Regions from separate parts of the Pseudomonas sp. F1_0610 genome, predicted to be linked through region 2. Evidence: predicted binding sites of a transcription regulator. Region 2 holds the regulator's gene; the other holds the start of a gene.
What was found. The regulator sigma-54, encoded in region 2, starts transcription at its own class of promoters, with help from an activator protein. The targets are predictions, from matches to a motif close to ANTGGCATNNANNTTGCTNT.
Positions count from the first base shown of each region.

Region 1 (6,269 bases), on a different contig from region 2:
CATAGTATCATTAAAATAAGGCGTAGCTTGAAGCTCAAACTCAGTTTTGGAGTTTTTAGGTATTGATATTAAATACTTACCTTGCCCCGTCATATTATTTACCCCCAGCACCGTAAGATTAGCATAGGTATAATTTTGAGCATAATGACGCTCTTGCCGAGCAGCTAAATCTAATAAGGCTGACTTTGCTTCTGTGCGGTAACCTTTTTGGACATATTGAGAGTATGAAGGGTAAGCAATAGCAGCTAAAATGCCTATAATAACAACGACGGTCATTAACTCTATTAAAGTAAAACCTTTATGCTTCAACATACTAACTCCATTTTCTTCAATTTATACCCGAAATACTAAAATAGAACTTCTGTATATTACTTCCCCAGATTAAAGCTATCCAGCCTGCAATGGCCAAATATGGCCCAAAAGGCAGAGGATTGCTCATGACACCTTTATTTTGCAAACGCAGAATAATAATACCTAAAACAGCCCCTACCAAAGAAGAAAGCAGAATGGTTAAAGGTAGCACTTGCCAACCACCCCAGGCACCAATTAAGGCTAATAGCTTAAAATCACCATAGCCCATGCCTTCTTTGCCAGTAAGCAATTTAAAAGCCCAGTAAACCGACCAAAGGCTTAAATAACCAAAAATTGCACCATAAACAGCGGTAGATAAATCTGTAATTAACCCAAAGCTATTCACTATCAAGCCTAGCCATACTAAAGGCAAGGTCAAGTTATCTGGCAAAATTTGGTGGTCTATATCAATTAGACTCATGGCTAGCAGCCCCCAGGTGAGGAATAGCATAGCAGCCATTAACCAAGTAACCCCAAATTGATAGGCAATAAAGGCGGAAAAACAGCCTGTTAAAAGCTCGACTATAGGGTAACGCATGCTAATAGGCTGCTTGCAGCCAGCACACCGGCCTTTTAAACAAAGCCAGCTAACTAAAGGGATATTTTCCCACGCCTTAATTTTTCGCTGGCAGTTAGGGCAGCAGGAATCTGGCAGAACCAAGTTAAAGCGTTTTGGGGTTTCCTCAACAGCTTCCAAGGCTAAAATTTCTCGCGCCTGCGCCCGCCAGCTTCGCTCTAACATAATAGGAAGGCGATAAATAACCACATTTAAAAAGCTGCCCACTAACAGCCCTAAAATAAAAATACAGGCTATAAAAAAGCCTGTATTTTCTTGGAAAAACTCTAGTAATGTCATTATACAACTGAGCCTAATTGGAAGATAGGTAGATACATAGCGATAACCAAACCACCCACTAAAACGCCTAAAACCGCCATAATCAATGGCTCCATTAAGGATGTTAGTCCATCTACTGCCGCATCTACCTCTTCCTCATAAAAAGTTGCAAACTTATCTAACATGGTATCTAAAGCACCAGACTCTTCACCAATAGCCGTCATTTGCAAGGCAAGGGGAGGAAAAATATTGGCTGCTTTCATTGAGACATTAAGTTGCACACCATTACTTACATCTACTTTAATTTTTTCAATAGCATTTTTAAAGACCACATTGCCAGTGGCGCCAGATACTGAATCTAAAGCATCAACTAAAGGTACACCGGCAGAGAAGGTAGTAGCCAAAGTTCGGCCGAAACGTGCAACCGTTGATTTATAGATAATATCTCCAACTATAGGCGCCTTTAATAAGCCTCTATCAATAGAATCTCTAAATCCTTTTGATTTTTTATAGGCTTGATTTAGCCCTATACCTATTGCTATAGCAGCCACTACTAATATCCAACCATCTGATTGTATAAACTCGGAAAAGTTAATAATCATCATGGTAAAGGCAGGCAACTCAGCCCCAAAGCTAGCAAAAACCTCCTGAAACTGTGGAACCACTTTAATCAATAGAATAGCTGTAACGATGATAGCAACAGCAATAACAGCGATGGGATAATTCATAGCTTTTTTAATTTTAGTTTTGAGCATTTCGGTCTTTTCTTTATACGTCGCCACCCGATCTAACAAAGTTTCCAAAGCACCGGACTGCTCGCCAGAAGCAACTAAACTGCAATATAAATCATCAAAGTATTTTGGATGCCTGCGTAGCGCTGTGGCAAAACTATTACCACCCGCAACATCAGCTTTAAGGCTTTCAACCAGTTTTTTCATATTAGCGTTTTCCATACCATCGCTAATAATGTCAAAGGATTGCAGTAATGGCACACCGGCCTTCATCATGGTCGCCATCTGCCTTGTGAAAACAGCAACGTCCATTGGTTTGATTTTTTTACCGCCACCTGCTAATTGGATACCTTGCTTTTGTACCTTGGTTGGACTAATACCCTGTTTGCGAAGCTGCGCCTTAACAAGGTTAGCGTCTTGCTCAGACATTTTCCCTGAGACTTTACCACCTTGTTTATTTACACCTTCCCAAACATAAACAGCCTGCTTAGCTTGTTTTGCTGCCATGAGTTTAATCCTTCGTTACGCGGTTAACTTCTGCCAAGGTAGTAAGACCTTGCATTACTTTTTCTAGACCCGAAGTGCGTATGTTATTAAATCCTTCTTTACGCATCTGCTGATCAATATCAATAGAGTTACCATCTTCCATAATTATCTGCTGGAGCGCTGGTGTAATTTTCACAACTTCATAAATTCCCACACGCCCTTTATAACCATTATTACAGTTTTCGCAACCGACTGGTTCATAAACTTTAAAAGTTCCAATCTGTGCTTCGGTAAAGCCTTCAGCCAACAAGGCTTCTTTAGGAATGTTCGCTACTTTTTTGCATGACTTACAGAGTCTGCGTGCCAAGCGCTGGGCAATAATAAGGTTAACAGAGGTTGCTAAGTTAAATGAAGGGACCCCCATATTACGCAAACGAGTCAAGGTTTCAGCCGCACTATTAGTATGCAGTGTTGACATTACCATGTGCCCTGTTTGCGCTGCTTTAATTGCAATTTCGGCCGTTTCTAAGTCACGAATCTCACCGACCATGATGATATCGGGATCCTGACGCAAGAAAGCACGCAAGGCTTGAGAGAAATCCATACCTTGCTTAGGGTTAACGTTTACTTGGTTAATACCTTCTAAGTTAATTTCTACTGGATCTTCCGCTGTGGATATATTTACTTCCACGGTATTGACCAAGTTCAAACCACTATAAAGCGAAACAGTTTTACCTGAACCTGTTGGCCCTGTTACCAGAATCATACCCTGCGGATGATGTAGCGCTTCTAGATAAAGCTCCATTTGCTGCTCTTCATAGCCGAGCATTTCAATGCCCATCTGCGCACTGCTGGAGTCGAGAATACGCAATACAATTTTTTCGCCCCATAAAGTGGGCAAGGTATTGACACGAAAGTCGATTGACTTGGTATTAGAGACTTTTAATTTAATCCGCCCATCTTGCGGTTTACGACGTTCAGAGATATCCATTTGTGACATTACTTTGAGACGTGCAGAAATCCTGTCTTTTAATGCCATAGGTGGACGTGATACTTCATGCAAAACACCATCGGTACGAAAACGCACGCGGTAAGCTTTCTCATACGGTTCAAAGTGTAAATCTGAAGAGCCCATTTTAATAGCATCTAGCAACATCTTATTAACAAAGCGTACCACAGGTGCTTCATCGGCCCCCTCATCAGCGGCTTTCGCAGCACCACCCTCTGAGGTTTCTAAATCATCTAAATCGGCAGCATCAGCCCCGTCCAAGCTGTTCATGGGCGAGTCATAGAGCTTATCAATTATCTTAGCAAGCTTATCGGCCTCGACTAAAACGCCCTCAACCGTCATCCCTGTACTAAACTGTACATCAGAAATTGCCTGCTGATTACCAGGATCTGAAATCGCTAAATAGAGTAAGTTTCCCCGCTTTAATAAAGGTAGCACTTGCAAAGTAGCAGCAAGTTTGTCTGAGATAATATTCTTATCAATTAGGCTTTCATCAAAAGCCGACAAGTCAAAATAGGGTACACCAAATTGGTCTGATGCGATTTCCATCAGCTGCTTGGCGTTAGCTAATTTATTTTGCACTAGCCAAGTAACAAAGGGGGTTTTGTTTCTTTTAGCATCAACCACTGCATCCTGCGCTTTTTGCTCAGTCAAAATTCCTTGTTCAACAACTTGTCGAGCAAGACCAATCAGCGCTATTGAATTTCCCATAATGCTTTGCTCACCTTAAAAATGAAGGGACTGACAATAATTGTCACCTTATGACGCTAAATTACACTAAATATTATTTTTTTTTCAAACACGCATCAATTTACTGCAACAACCGCATAAAAAACTGACGCATATCAAAACTGGCATGAAATTTGCTTATATTATATTCGCAACAGGTAAGTTACCTGCCAATCACTAAACATGGAGTTTACAATGAAAGCTATTCAAAAAGGTTTTACCCTTATCGAATTAATGATCGTGGTTGCGATCATTGGTATTCTTGCAGCAATCGCTATCCCACAATACCAAAACTACATTGCACGTTCACAATTTGCTGAGTCTCATGCACTACTTGGCGCTACTCGTGTAGCTTTCCAAGAACGTATTGACTCAGGCAACGTTATCAAAGCTACTAAAATGGGTATCCAAAACGTAGGTAGCTACGGTGGTATTACTTTACCAACAGCAGATATTGATGCTTTAGTTGCTGGTGAGTTTTTTGACGTAGTGTATACCTTCAACCAAAAAGGTATTATTCCATACGACAAAACTGGTACAGCAACCACTGCGGTTGACTCAAACTCAAGCCCTGCATTAAATGCAAAACTTGTTGTTTACACTTATGAAGTAGATACTGGTCGTTGGACATGCTCAACTAACGTTGACGAGCAGTACATTACTAGCTGTGAATACGCTGCAACTCCTGCTGGTACAGTTACTGGTAAACGTTAATAGTTACCTAGTTTAACTACCTAAAAGCGCTTGGTTAAATTACCAAGCGCTTTTTATATTAAAATTATTAACAACCTTATTTTATTTCAATAAAAATATCATAATAAAATCCACACCTATGCTTTATCGCTTAAAGAGCACTTATTATAAATACGCTAACTTCGCCACTTACAAATTTACTAATCGTTTGCTACATCTTAATCAGCTCATCCAGCTGACTTTAAAATTTTACAAACACTTATTTTACTCTGAAGCGGTAAGAGTTTAAAAACTACCAATCAAATAACGCCCTTGCTATATCCGACACTCCAGATGACTTTCCTTGGCATCCTTGTTAGCAAGCCAACATATATCCAGTATTTTTATGACACTTAATTTTATAATTATAAATTCAAAGCTCTATCAGTGACTTATCTTATATTTAAATTTTCTACATAGTTGAATATTAAAAGCTTAAAATAAAAATGCCTGATAATGTTTACCAGGCATTTATTATTCATATTTTACGCTTATTTAAACAAACTTAAACTTTCGACCGCTCAAAACGCTTGCGGTCATTTTCGTTTAGGTATTTTTTACGTAAACGAATTGATTTAGGCGTTACTTCTACTAGCTCATCATCATCAATAAATTCTAGTGCTTGCTCTAAGGTGAAGATAATAGGCGGAACCAGTTGGATAGTTTCGTCTTTACCTGAGGCACGCATGTTATCTAGCTTTTTGCCTTTGGTTGGGTTGATGGTGAGGTCGCTGTCGCGGCTGTGGATGCCTGCTAATTGGCCTTCGTAAATTTCATCACCTGGGGCTAGGAATAATTTACCACGGCTTTGTAAGGTTTCCAGCGAGTAGCTCAGCGCTTTACCTGTTGCCATTGACACCAACACGCCATTTTGACGACTAGTGACATCACCGCCTTTTAATGGGCCGTAATGGCTGAATGTACTGGTAAGAATCCCTGTACCTGAGGTCATGGTCATAAAGCTGTTACGGAAACCAATTAAGCCACGCGCTGGAATAACGTATTCAAGTCGAATACGGCCTTTTCCATCTGGAACCATGTTGTTAAGGTCGCCTTTACGCAGGCCTAATTGCTCCATGATAGAACCTTGGTGTTGTTCTTCAATATCAACAATTACGTTCTCGTAAGGTTCTTGTTTTTCACCATCTACTTCTTTAATCACCACTTCTGGGCGAGAAATAGCCAGCTCAAAACCTTCACGGCGCATGGTTTCAATCAATACTGATAAATGCAATTCGCCACGGCCTGATACTTTAAACTTATCCGCGCTATCGCCTTGCTCTACACGTAAAGCTACGTTGTGCAGCAATTCTTTTTCCAAGCGCTCTTTAATATTACGGCTAGTAACAAACTTACCTTCTTTACCTGCAAAGGGTGAGTCGTTTACTTGGAAAGT
Region 1 covers NZ_JAZDRH010000004.1:134,330-140,598, forward strand. The annotation lists gene VQ643_RS03965 (type IV pilin protein) at 1-312, opposite strand, end outside; gene VQ643_RS03970 (prepilin peptidase) at 329-1,207, opposite strand; gene VQ643_RS03975 (type II secretion system F family protein) at 1,207-2,424, opposite strand; gene pilB (type IV-A pilus assembly ATPase PilB) at 2,429-4,123, opposite strand; gene VQ643_RS03985 (pilin) at 4,337-4,855, shown strand; gene typA (translational GTPase TypA) at 5,379-6,269, opposite strand, start outside.
Region 1: the regulator sigma-54 is predicted to act here: its motif matches at 4,263-4,282, upstream of VQ643_RS03985 (pilin).

Region 2 (6,269 bases):
AAAACGTACTTAATTCTTATTTGTAATAGCGATGGGACAGATGCTCAATTTTTCCACATTACCCAACTATATTCGCTACACTATTTTCTTTTTGCCGTTTGCCCTGTTATTAGCGGCACTGGGTTACATTGACTGGTCAAGTGATAGCAAAACTAATTCTGATCAAAATATGGCTACACAAACTATTGATTTTTTTGTAACAAACTCAGAAAGCATTCAGTTTAATGAAGAAGGTCATTTACGTTATGTACTACTAGCCAAAAAACTAGATCATATACTTGAAACTGATATTTCTTACGTCGATAGACCCAATATGTCCTTGTATCGCAAAACGAGTGATATACCTTGGCATATTATTAGTGACAAGGGCGAAGTAAGCCCAGCGGGTAAAGAGGTAGAGTTAATTGACAATGTACGAATTAGCCGTATGGACGAGCTACAACGGAACAGCGTACTAACAACTCAGCGCCTCACCTATATACCTGATGAAAATATCGCAAAAACTAAAGAATCCGTGCGCATGGAAACCAACCTAGATACAACCACTGCAATCGGAATGGAAGCATTTATTAATGACGGCAAAGTTAACTTGTTGTCAAATGTTCGAGGTGAGCATGAAGTTCGCTAATTATTATAAAACGCTGTTAGCACTAAGCCTAACATTGAGCAGCTTAACAGCTACAGCTCTGCCTAGTGACCGTGAACAACCTATTCGTATCCAGGCCGATACAGGTCAACTTGATGAAAAAGAACGCGTTGCTGTCTACAAGGGCAATGTAATCATGACTCAAGGCACCATGATTGTAAAAGGTAATACTGTCACTATTACACAAAACCCAGATGGCAGCATTCGCACCTTTACTTCTAATGGTGGCCCTGCCTACTTTGAGCAAAAACCTGATGTCGACAAAGAAGTGGTTAAGTCTTATGGGCAACAAATTCAATATCTAGTTAGCCAAGACCGAGTCGTTATTACTGGTAATGGGAAAATCATCCAACAAGGTAATACCTTTGAAGGTGAGAAAATTGTTTATGACACCAAACGCCAAATCATTAACGCAGGCAGCTTAGGTGGCAATACCGGCACTGGTAATAAACGCATTGATATGATTATTCAGCCTAAGAAAGAATCAGGTAACTAATACTTATGAGCGTACTTTCAGCCAAGCACCTTGCCAAAAGCTATAAAAAGCGCACTGTAGTTCATGATGTCAGCATACGTATTGAAAGTGGCCAGATTGTAGGTTTACTTGGGCCAAATGGCGCTGGGAAAACCACCTGCTTTTATATGATAGTAGGCTTAGTACGCTCAGATAATGGCACCGTCAGCATTGATGATCAAGACATCACGTTTTTGCCTATGCATGGCCGAGCCAAGTCTGGAGTTGGCTATCTTCCTCAAGAAGCTTCTATTTTTCGCAAAATGACGGTTAGCGAAAATATTTTAAGTATTCTAGAAATACGCCCTGAACTTTCAAAAGAGCAGCGTATGGCAGAAATGGAAAGCTTACTCAAAGAGTTTAACATTACCCATATCCGCGACAGCCTAGGTATGAGTCTATCCGGTGGTGAACGCCGTCGTGTTGAAATTGCACGCGCCTTAGCTACCAACCCTAAATTTATCTTGCTTGATGAACCTTTTGCCGGTGTCGATCCTATTTCTGTTAGTGATATTAAACAGATTATTTATCATCTAAAAAGTAAAAATATTGGCGTTTTAATTACTGATCACAATGTGCGCGAAACACTAGATATCTGTGAAAAAGCCTATATTGTTAACAGCGGTAAGATTATTGCAGAAGGTGATTCTGAAACTGTTTTAAACAACGAAACCGTTAAAGAAGTCTACTTAGGGCACGAATTCCGTCTCTAGTCATATTCTGTAGGCGGCTTTAGCTGCCTACTTTTCTTCTTGTGCTAAAGTTTAGCGCTCAACACTAGCCAAAGATCAAAAATTCAGGCATAAAATTTGCTACAGTGTTCACAGCTATTTTATTTGGAGTTTTGATTTATCTATGAAAGCCTCGCTTGTCCTCAAATTGGGCCAACAACTGAGCATGACGCCTCAGTTGCAGCAGGCTATTCGTTTGCTTCAACTTTCAAGCTTGGACTTACAAACTGAAATTCAGCAAGCATTAGAGTCAAACCCAATGCTAGAGCTAGAAGATGCCAGCAATAGTATTGAAATAAAAGATAACACCAATAAAGCAGAGCTTGACCGTCAAGATGAAAACCCATGGTCTGAGCAAATTCCTGAAAATCTACCGATAGACACTGCTTGGGAAGATATCTACCAAACCAGCGCCAGCAATTTACCTGTAGCTAGCGAAGACTGGGATTATGGTGCAACTACAGCCGCCATTCCTGATCTTTACGATCATCTACTTTGGCAGCTTAATTTAGCGCCCATGACCGATATCGACCGCCTTATTGCTACCACCTTAATAGACGCATTAGACGCGGACGGCTACTTACGCGAACCTTTAGAAGATATTTGCGCCAGCTTTGCGCCTGAGCTAGGTATTGAGCTAGATGAAGTGCAGGTTGTATTACATCGCATACAACACTTTGAGCCAACTGGCGTAGCAGCCCGCAATCTCAGTGAATGCCTATTACTACAATTAAACCAATTACCTGAAGACACTGCTTATCTAGCACAGGCTAAAAAACTCTGCACACAGTTTTTAGATCAACTAGGCGGAAAAGACTTTAGTTTAGTTTTACGCCGTCTAAAAATTAATATGGATGAGTTAAGTGCTATTACGCGATTAATTAAAACGCTTGATCCAAAACCTGGTGCCTCTATCGGTGGAGAAGAAGCAACCTATATCATTCCAGATATTATTGTGCGTAAAGAAAAGAGCCGCTGGCTGGTAGAACTTAACCCTGAAGTAATGCCTAAACTCAACATAAATAGTTATTACCAAAGCTTTATCCAAAGAGCAGATCAAAGCGATGACAACCTCTATATGCGCAATCAGCTGCAAGAGGCAAAATGGTTTATTAAGAGCTTACAAAGTCGAAGTGAAACACTACTCAAAGTAGCCACAACTATTTTAAACGTGCAAAAAGGCTTCTTTGAAGAAGGCCCAGAGGCGATGAAACCTCTTGTGTTAGCAGAAGTTGCCGAACAACTTGGCATGCACGAATCTACCATTTCACGCGCTACTACCCAAAAGTATATGCATACTCCTCGAGGGATTTTTGAACTAAAGTATTTCTTTTCTAGTCACGTTAATACAGCCGAAGGTGGTGAATTTTCATCAACTGCTATTCGTGCTCTAATTCGTAAGCTGGTTGAAAAAGAAGATCCCAAAAAACCCTTGAGTGATAGCAAAATTGTTGATTTACTAGAGGAACAAGGTATTCAAGTGGCTAGACGCACCATTGCTAAGTATAGAGAATCCTTAGGAATCTTATCGTCTAGTGAGCGTAAGCAACGTTTATAAGTGTAACTATGGGTAAACTAGCCTAGAAATACAGCAAATCGCTTGTATTTTGATTGGGTTGATTAAGGAGAGCAGTATGCAAGTCAACATTACCGGACACCAATTAGAAGTTACTGATGCCTTACGTGACTATGTTAGCGAGAAATTTGCTAAACTAGAGCGGCATTACGATAAGATCACCAGTGCTAATGTGATTCTCAGTGTAGAAAAGCTTAAGCAAAAAGTAGATGCAACCTTGCTTATTGCTGGTGGAGATATTGTAGGCAATGCTGAACATGAAGATATGTATGCTGCAATAGACTTATTAGTTGATAAACTCGATCGCCAGTTGATTAAACATAAAGAGAAATTGTTAGATCGACAAAAAGGCGTTCTCGACCGCTGATACTAAACAATGATTTCAATAGAACAAATCCTGACCCCCAGCCGTTGCCTAGTCAACGCGCTGGGTGGCAGTAAAAAACGCGTTTTAGAACAAATTGCACACCTTGTCGCTAACGATCAAAGCGATATCGATGAGGATGCCTTGTTTGAAAACTTAATTGCCCGCGAACGCTTAGGCTCTACTGGCTTTGGTAACGGAATAGCTATTCCTCATTGCCGCATGCCAGGCTGTACTTCACCTATTAGTGCAGTACTTCATCTAGAAACACCCATTGACTTCGATTCAATTGATGGAGAGCCCGTAGACTTACTTTTTGTACTTTTAGTACCAGAAGAAGCTACAGACGAGCATTTAGAGCTGTTAAGGCAAATTGCTACTATTTTAGAAAAACCAACTACTTTAGAGCAATTACGCCAAGCCACTAACAGCGAAGCCCTCTATAAAGCTGTTATTAATGCACAACCTGCACCACAGCTACACAATGCAGACTAACTTGAGGATCACATGCGATTAATTATCGTTAGTGGACGTTCTGGTTCAGGCAAGAGCACAGCGCTTGATGTACTTGAAGATAACGATTTTTATTGTATAGATAATCTTCCCGCTTTATTGCTGCCCCAGCTTGCTGAGCGCACCTTGCTCTCAGCAGAGCTGTTGCATCCGCTGGTTGCGGTATCTATTGATGCTCGTAATATGCCTAATCAGCTAGCACAATTTCCAGCTTTGCTGCAAACAGTCCGCGAGCGCAATATTGATTGTCAAATTCTCTATCTTGATGCTGATGACAAAACCTTACTCAAGCGTTTTTCAGAGACCCGCCGACGGCATCCGCTAACGAACGATACACGTTCTCTAGCAGAGGCCATTGAAGATGAAAATACAGTTTTAGAGCCCATTGCATCCTTAGCTGATGTCAGCATTGATACCAGTGAGTTAAACCTCTACCAGCTAAGAGATACTATTAAACTCCAGCTATTAGAGCGCCCCGAACCCACTACCGCATTTCTAGTTGAGTCCTTTGGTTTTAAGCGCGGAATTCCTATTGATGCAGATTTAGTTTTTGATGTACGCTGCCTACCTAATCCTTATTGGAAGCCAGATCTGCGTCCACTTTCTGGATTAGATCAAGCCATCAAAGACTATTTAAGTGGCCAGCACGATGCCGAAGAAATGTATCAAGATATCTACACTTACCTAAGCAAATGGCTGCCACGTATTGCCGCTAGCAATCGTGCTTATGTCACCATAGCCATTGGCTGCACAGGCGGACGTCATCGCTCAGTTTATCTGGCTCAGCGTTTAAGTGAAGCGCTCAGTGCTGAACTTAATAACGTTCAAGTACGTCACCGCGATTTAAAACTAGAAGGTCAATAACTGCCTATGCAACGCTGCGAACTTCATATCATTAATAAACTAGGTTTACATGCACGTGCGGCCGCTAAATTTGTTAGCACTGCCTCTGCCTTTCCTTGCAGTATAAAAGTAGGACGCAGCGCAGAACAGCTATCTGATGGGAAAAATATTATGTCTGTCATGATGCTTGCTGCTAGTAAAGGTACAAGCCTAGTGCTGATTACCGATGGCGAACAAGAAGAACAAGCACAAGCAGCTCTGATCGATTTAGTGAATCGTTATTTTGATGAAGAACAATAGTTAAGGCATCAAACACTCCGGCCCATCAAAGTCTGGATCACTCACCCAACGACTCACCTTGCGCTCAAAAAGCTGAGGCTGCACTACCAGATCATCAGCCAGCCCTACCAAAGATTCATCTTTATTTAGCCAACGACGCATCATCTTCTTATTCAATAAAAGGGGACGACGTAATTGAGCCGCTTGATAAGTCAGCATTGCCACGCTCAAATACTGCTTGCCTGCAATGTCAAAGGATTCCCAAATACCAGCCAAAAAAATAAGCGGCTGCTGAGCTTGGAATAACCAATACGCCTGCTTACGCTCTTTGCCACGCCATTCAAAAAAACCATTGGCAACAATGGCGCAACGCCGTTGGGCATACGCTTGTTTAAACATAGGTTGCTGTTCTATTGTTTCAAGGCGCGCATGGGGCGCTGCTCTTGAAAAGTCAGTCATCCATTGTGGTGTTAGCCCCCATAAGGCTAAATCAGCTTGAAGATCGCTTTCTTGACGTAACATTAGAACAGACTTATTAGGCACTAAATTCCAATGTGCCTGCATGTTTTGTGGAAAACCTGAAATAACACTTAATGTTTGCGGCCACTCAAATAAAGCAATGCGTCCCGCCATAAATTAACAACCTTACCGAAAAATTTGACCTATTCATTCAACTAAATACGTGCTTATCGCCTAGTTTAACGCTGATAGAGCATGTAATAATTAAACCCATTTTACTAATAGTGTATAGTAGCCCACTTTACATCTATGATGCCCAACGCTCCATCATCAGTTAATGAGTA
Region 2 covers NZ_JAZDRH010000013.1:24,085-30,353, reverse strand. The annotation lists gene VQ643_RS08850 (KdsC family phosphatase) at 1-26, shown strand, start outside; gene lptC (LPS export ABC transporter periplasmic protein LptC) at 41-628, shown strand; gene lptA (lipopolysaccharide transport periplasmic protein LptA) at 615-1,142, shown strand; gene lptB (LPS export ABC transporter ATP-binding protein) at 1,148-1,873, shown strand; gene VQ643_RS08830 (RNA polymerase factor sigma-54) at 2,016-3,449, shown strand; gene hpf (ribosome hibernation-promoting factor, HPF/YfiA family) at 3,526-3,834, shown strand; gene ptsN (PTS IIA-like nitrogen regulatory protein PtsN) at 3,844-4,326, shown strand; gene rapZ (RNase adapter RapZ) at 4,339-5,208, shown strand; gene VQ643_RS08810 (HPr family phosphocarrier protein) at 5,215-5,487, shown strand; gene VQ643_RS08805 (SOS response-associated peptidase) at 5,488-6,099, opposite strand.